2 regions of the Rothia sp. HMSC062H08 genome follow, and region 1 is predicted to be linked to the other one. Evidence: riboswitches for the same ligand, from Rfam matches in the RefSeq annotation. Region 1 holds a riboswitch; the other holds the start of a gene.
The links. A riboswitch is a leader RNA that binds a small molecule or an ion and turns the genes downstream of it on or off. The one in region 1 is predicted to bind thiamine pyrophosphate.
Positions count from the first base shown of each region.

Region 2: it holds a riboswitch for thiamine pyrophosphate, as region 1 does, so the genes downstream of both, HMPREF2765_RS03230 (bifunctional hydroxymethylpyrimidine kinase/phosphomethylpyrimidine kinase) here and HMPREF2765_RS04600 (ECF transporter S component) in region 1, are expected to answer to the same signal.

Region 1 is NZ_KV802666.1:95,942-99,350, forward strand. Features, by position in the region: gene HMPREF2765_RS04595 (ABC transporter ATP-binding protein) at 1-603, opposite strand, end outside; gene HMPREF2765_RS04600 (ECF transporter S component) at 692-1,324, opposite strand; TPP riboswitch at 1,383-1,483, opposite strand; gene HMPREF2765_RS04605 (DUF4235 domain-containing protein) at 1,751-1,984, shown strand; gene HMPREF2765_RS04610 (MFS transporter) at 2,145-3,409, shown strand, end outside.
Region 2 is NZ_KV802665.1:125,148-128,556, reverse strand. Features, by position in the region: gene HMPREF2765_RS03230 (bifunctional hydroxymethylpyrimidine kinase/phosphomethylpyrimidine kinase) at 1-1,646, opposite strand, end outside; TPP riboswitch at 1,638-1,836, opposite strand; gene HMPREF2765_RS03225 (ABC transporter ATP-binding protein) at 2,047-3,409, opposite strand, start outside.

The DNA.
Region 1 (3,409 bases):
GACGAGCAGGGTCGCGCCGGTGGCCTCCGCGGCGGCAAGAATACTGTCGCGCACCTCCTGCACACCGGAGGGGTCGAGGTTGGCGGTGGGTTCGTCGAGGATCATGGCGCCGGGGTGCATCGAGAGGATACCCGCCAGGCCGAGGCGCTGCTTCTGTCCGCCGGACAGCGCGCTGCTGGGGTGGTCGAGGGCAAGGTCGTTGAGCCCTACGGCGGTGAGGGCTTCGGTGACGCGGCGCCAGATTTCTTCGCGGGGTACGCGCAGGTTTTCGGGGCCGAAGGCGACGTCGTTGCCGACGGTTGCCATGACGATGGAGGATTCGGGGTCCTGCTGCATCATGCCCGCGGTGCCACGTGCTTCGGCGGGTGCTTGCCCGTTGATGGTGATGGTGCCGCCGGCGGATTCGCCGTCGTCATCGTGGAGCACACCGGCGATGGCGTGCAGGAGCGTCGATTTGCCGGCGCCGGAGGTGCCCAGTAGCAGGACTTTTTCACCGGGGTTGATGGTGAGGTTGAGTCCGCTGATGACGGGTTCTGGGCGTCCGGGGTGGTGCCAGCTGAAGTTGTTGAGCTCGATGCGCGCCCCGCGCGGTGTTGCTTCCATGATGGTTCCTTAGCCTTTTGTGTGGCTGCTGTAGTGTGCCGAGTGGTGACTCGTGGTGAGTGACTAGCCGGTGGATAGTTGCTGGTGGTTAGCGGCGGGTCTTGCCGGATGCCAGCGAGGAGAGCACACCGGTCTTGGCGAGGTTCTGCACGAGAATCCATGCGAGGAAGCCTGCGATCACTGCGCCGGAGATGACGGCGCACGCTACGTAGATGATTGCCTTGACCGGTTCCATGTCGGGGTAGTAGATGAAGATTTCGTTAACACCCATGAACAGGCCGCTGAGCGCACCGGCGAAGACTGCTACGAATGCGTCCCAGCGACGGTAGCGGAAGATTGCGAAGGCGATTTCAGCGCCAACGCCCTGGAAGAAGCCGGCAATCAGGATTTCACCACTCCACGCGCCGCCGGTGAAGAGCACGGAGATGAATGCTGCGACGATTTCACCGAAGAGTGCCGCACCGGGCTTGCGGATGAGCAGGCCGCTGAGGGTGCCGCCAAGCAGCCATGCGCCGGCGACGATGGGGCGGAATTCGGGTGCTGCTACGAGTGCAGTTTTGGCGGCGGGGCCGACTGCGATGTCCCAGATCCAGAAGATGACGGCGCAGGCTACTGCGATAACTGCGGCGATAACGATTTCGTTGACTCGCCAGCGCAGGTTCGGCTTCTTCGATTCTGCCTGGCTAGATGCCTGGGAGGCGGGGGTTGCGTTCTGTGACATTGGTGATCCTTCCGTCGTTGGAAGGGGAATGTCCTCGCCCTCTGATTGGACGAGGGCATTGAGAAGAAATTCGACTCCCTACGCCGGTACTAACCGGATCAGGTTCGAGGGTCTGCTTAGCACTCTCAGCGCCTCGGTGGCGCTCCCCTGTCGTTGTGGGCTTCCTTGTCCGTACCGTTGTGGTGCAGGTGGAAGCCCAGGTTCGATTGTAGGCGTGTCTGGCTGTTCGTGCCAATTTGCCGCTTTTTGTTTTCTTCTTCTGCCCACATTACAGAATTGCACGGTGTACAATTTTGGGACGGAGCGGCTCCAAGGCGGCACGAACGCCTTAAACCCTATACGCTAGGGAGTGGCGCTCTTTTCTCACCCAACCCCGAAGGGGTTCACGGGCAGGACGCCGCATCGTATACAGCTAAGGAGATACACATGAACCCCGTCGCTAAGCTTGCCATTGCGGGTATCAACATGGGCGCTACTGCCCTGGTTGGTAAGGGTCTGGGCGCAGCCTGGACCAAGGCTACCGGCAACCAGCCTCCCGCCATTTCCCACGACTCTGAAGACACCCTGCGTCAGGTCATCCTCTGGACCGTTCCGACCTCCGTCGTCGGTGCTGTAGTGAGCTTCGGTATTGCTCGCCTGCAGCGTCGTTTCTTCAACTAAGACTTTGCGCCTTCCGCGCGAAAGTTCATGAACTAGGCGGTACGTATCTCCACTCGGTACGTACCGCCTGGTGTTCCATCTTCAGCACGCCCGCCCCACTTCAGCCGGTTTCACGCCGCCGCTACGCTGAAGCGCCACCTCGGCATCCGAAAGCACAACTATGACTATTTCTTCTCCCCGCCGTAAGACGAAGGCTCCGCGTAGGGTCGTTGACCACGCGAACAGCCGCCGTTCGGTCGCGTCCTGGGTCATGTGGGATGTTGGTTCGTCGAGCTTCGACTCGATTATGATGACCTTCATCTTCACCGTGTACCTGACCAGTAGCTATTTCGGCACTCCCGAAGAGACCTCCTCGGCGCTGTCTCTGGGTCTGACCATTGCAGGGTTCCTCATTGCGATTCTGGCGCCGGTGACCGGTCAGCGTAACGACAAGTCTGGCCGCGGCATCTTCTGGCTCGGCGTGAACACGCTACTGCTGGTCGCTTCGATGGCGGCGTGCTTCTTCGTCGCCCCCGACCCGGGCTACCTGTGGTTGGGTGTGTTCCTGGTGTCTGCCGCGAGCGTGTTCAGCGAGTTCGCGTACGTGAACTACAACGCGGTGCTGCCGCGCGTTTCGAACCCGAATAATATCGGTAAGATTTCGGGCACCGGCTGGGCCGCCGGTTACATTGGCGGCATCCTCGCCCTGGCCGTGGTGCTGTGGGGCTTCGTGCTGTCCCCCTCGTCCCTGGGCTTGAGCGAGGAGGGGGCCCTCAACATCCGCGCGGTGACCCTGTTCGCCGCGGCCTGGTGCCTCATCTTCTGCGTGCCGCTGCTGATTCGGATGCGCACCCGCGAGCGCTTCCTGCCGGAGGTGTTGCCCACCCGCGAGCTGCGTTTCCTGGAGCTGGGCATGGAGCGTCTCTCCCCCGCCCGCCAGGGTAGCCTGCTCGCCTCCTACAAGGCGCTGTGGCGCACCATTAAGCGGCTGAAGATGACGTCCCCGCAGACCCTGTGGTTCCTGATTGCTTCGGCGGTGTTCCGTGATGGTCTGTCCGGTATTTTTACGTTCGGCGGTATTCTTGCGGCGGGCACGTTCGGTTTCAGCACTTCCGAGGTGATTCTGTTCGGTATTGCCGGTAGCGCTGTCGCGGCGGCTGGCGCGATCCTGGGCGGCTACCTGGATGACTACCTGGGCCCGAAGGCAATTATTGTTATCTCGCTGGTCGGCATTATCTTGGCGGCTACCCCGCTGATGTTCTTCCCCGAACCGGGCGTGTTCTGGGTATGCGCCCTGCTGCTGTGCCTGTTCGTGGGTCCGGCGCAGTCGGCCTCCCGCACGTTCCTGGCTCGCCTGGCCGAGCCCGGCACCGAGGGTGAGCTGTTCGGACTGTACTCGACGACCGGCCGCGCCACGAGCTTCCTGGCGCCGATGCTTTTCGGCCT
Region 2 (3,409 bases), on a different contig from region 1:
AACGCACGCTCCACCTCCGCGAGGCTACGTGCCACATCCGCGGCGAATTCTTCGCCACCGTACATGCTCAACCACTCCGCGTACGGGTGGTCCGCGTGATTCTGCGAGGAGAGCACAGCGCCCACCTCTTCGTAGAGCCAGTAGCAGGGCAAGATAGCGGCGGCACCGACCACGTAATCATCACCGGCGGCGGAGGCACGCAGGAAATTCGTGTACCCCATCGTAATCGGCGAGGGGCCACCCAGACGCGCACGGTTCGCCAGCCAGCCCTCGTGCAGTTGCGATTCGGCGGCAATCGCCTCATGCGCACCGGCGGCCCAGTGCACCTGCGCCTCAGCTGTATCAGCACGCGCCGAGAGAGTCGCGAGCGCACGCGAATAATCCCGCAGGTAGAGGGCGTCCTGGTCCAGGTAGAAGGCGAACAGGTCCTCGTCGAGGGTGCCGTCACCGAGGGCACGCACGAAGGGCAGGTCCAGGATCTGGTGCCAGGTTTCGCCACCGGCTGCCCAGAGGGCGGCGGTCCAGGGTCCGGCGGGCTTTACAACGGCTTCACCGGCGGGCACGGGGCTGACCGGCAGCAGACGCTCCGGGCTGGTGCCGTCCAGAGTATTACCCTCAGAGTCGGTGGTGGCGAGCAGGTGATGCCACGGGTACGCGGAGGCGGCAGCCTCCAGGCGGCGGGCACGGGCGGCGTGGTCCACCGGGCCGTGGCCCTCACCGGAGCCAACTTGCAGACCGGCGCCTGCGGCGATGGATTCGTGGAGCCAGCGGGTGCTCCACTGCAGGGCGCGGTGGGTGTCTTCGCTGGTCAGCTGCTGGTCTGCAGCGTGCTCTGGGGCTTCGGTGTGTCCTGGGGCTTCGGCATGCTGGAGCAGTTCCACGCCCAGGCGGGTTGCCAGCGAGGAGGACAGGGAGCATCCGGTGCCATGCGTATTGCGGCTCTCCAGGCGCGGGGTACGCACATGCGCGCAGGTGCCATCCGGGAAGACCGCGGTGTTACCGGCGTCCTGACCACACAGGTGGCCGCCCTTCACAATCACGGTAGTTCCGGTCGCCGCCGCAAGGTTCGCCGCCTGCTCGTGCGCCTCATCGAAAGTCTGGGCGGGCTCCTTCTCACAGAGCACGGCAAGCTCCGGAATGTTCGGGGTAATCACATTCACGAGCGGCACGAGATCGCGCAGCGCCTGCTCCGCTTCCGCCTGCAGCAGGCGGTCACCGCTGGAAGCAATCATGACCGGGTCGAGCACAACCACGGGCACCGGATGCTCGCTCAGCCAGGTGCGGACGGTGCGGATCGTGTCTGCGTCGCCGAGCATGCCGATTTTCACGGCGTCAACCGTGACGTCATCAAAAACGGCGGCAAGCTGCGCGGTCAAAAATTCCAGGGGCGGGGTGAATACTTCACGAACCCCGCACGTGTTTTGGGCGACCAGTGAGGTAGTCACGCACATGCCGTAACCGCCGGATGCGGCAATGGACTTGAGGTCCGCCTGAATACCTGCACCGCCGGAGGGGTCGGTTCCGGCAATGGAGAGAACCCTCGGCACCCGAGCTGTCTGCGGTGCCCCGGATGCTCCGGAGGCGCTCGCGCCGGGTACAGGGTTGGTAGTGGGTGCGCACGCGGGCGCAGTAGGCTGCTCTGCCATGATCGATAATCCCTTCGCTAGTTCGAACTAGAGCAGGTTCAATGGGTGATTCTCTCAGCCTTGAGTGTTATTACGCCGTTTCGTGCGCCCGCTGTGCTGTAGCTCTTCGCTGTGCCGTAGCCCTTCGTTGGGCGGTTAGTTTGGCAGGTTAGCGGGTCGCGGGCGTCTCAAGGCACCCCATATCGCTCTGCCAGGTTATCACAATGATTCTTAGTAGCTGAAAGTTTTGCGGGTGACAAGTGAATCTCTCCGAAATTTTCGTTTGAGTCTTGCGTTGCTACAGGGGCTCCCCGCCGCCGATTTCAGCGCACCCTTGTACGGAAACCACCCGTTAAACGAGTAGTGCCCGGCACCGCTTCACACGGTACCGGGCACTATCAGCCGGGCTTATCCTCCGGGCTTAGGTCAGGGCGAAAATCTCTGCCGGTGAACCCTCCGCAATGATCCTGCCCTCGTGCAGCAGGACCGCACGGTCAGCCAGCGAGGCGATACGCGCATCGTGCGAAATGATCAGCACCGCACGGTTCGCCAGCACGGCGCTCAGGGACTCGGTTGCGTCCGCGAGCTCCAGCTGAGTGGTGGACTCGTCCAGAATCACGGCGTGCGGGTCAGCAAGCACAATACGTGCCAGCGCCAGCTGCTGAATCTGGTCGCGAGTCAGCGGCGAATCCGCTCCGCTGACGACAGTATCCATGCCCTGCGGCAGATCGCGCCACCAGCGGGCACCGATAGCGTCCAGCGCCTCGCGCATCTGCTCGACGGTTGCATCCGGCACGACCACCGTAAAGTTATCAGCGAGGGTGCCGAAGAAGACGTGCGCTTCCTGGGTGCAGACCAGCAGGCGCGGGCGGCCGTCGGCGGCGGCATCGGTCGGGAAGTCGCCGTGACCGACCGGGCGACCCATCACGGTGATGGTGCCGTCCAGGGCGGTCAGCGAACCACCAATCAGACGAGCCAGGGTGGTCTTACCCGAACCGGAACGACCCACCAGGGCAAGCGCCTCACCGCGGCGAATCTTCAGGTTGATGCCTTCCAGAACGAGGGCGTCCGGCGAGTAGCCGTAGGAGACGTCGGTGCAGTTAATTGCGTACTCCGGGTTCTTCACGGCTTCATCAGACACGGCGGCGAACGCTTCGGCGCGATGCTGTGCACGCGCCTCACGCTGCTTCTTCGCCAAGGAGACCACACCGAACACGCGGCCCATGTTCACGAGCATGATGCGCAGGCTGCTCACGTGGTGGTTCAGCATGTCGGCGAGGATTCGGAGGCTGAAAACCATGACCGAGGCGGTCGCTACGGCACCCCAGCTTGCCCAGCCGAGAGCCACGCAGGCGGCGCCCCAGAGCATACACAGAATCGTGGGGATCCACGCGTTGATGGCATCCACGGTGAAGTACAGCTGGCGGATGCGCACCATGCCCAGCTGCGCGGCGAACTGGCGCTTGTTCTCACCGGCGAAGGCATCTTCGCGGGCGGTATGAACGCCCAGCTCACGGATTGTGGAGGTGCCGCGAATGTTCTCGGTCAGCACGCTGTTGAGGTCGCTCACGCGCTCCTGGGCGGTCTGGTTGCGTGCCGCCATAAGCGGCAGCATCTTCGACATGATGAGGGCAAGACCGGCAATCATGGGTAGCATAATCAGACCCATTGCCGGGCTCACGAACGCCAGGGAGAGCGTGGAGATAATGAAGTACAGCACCACGTAGATTGCACCGAGCAGGTCCTCACTGACGGACTTCGCCGCCGAGGAGAGGTCGTCGGTC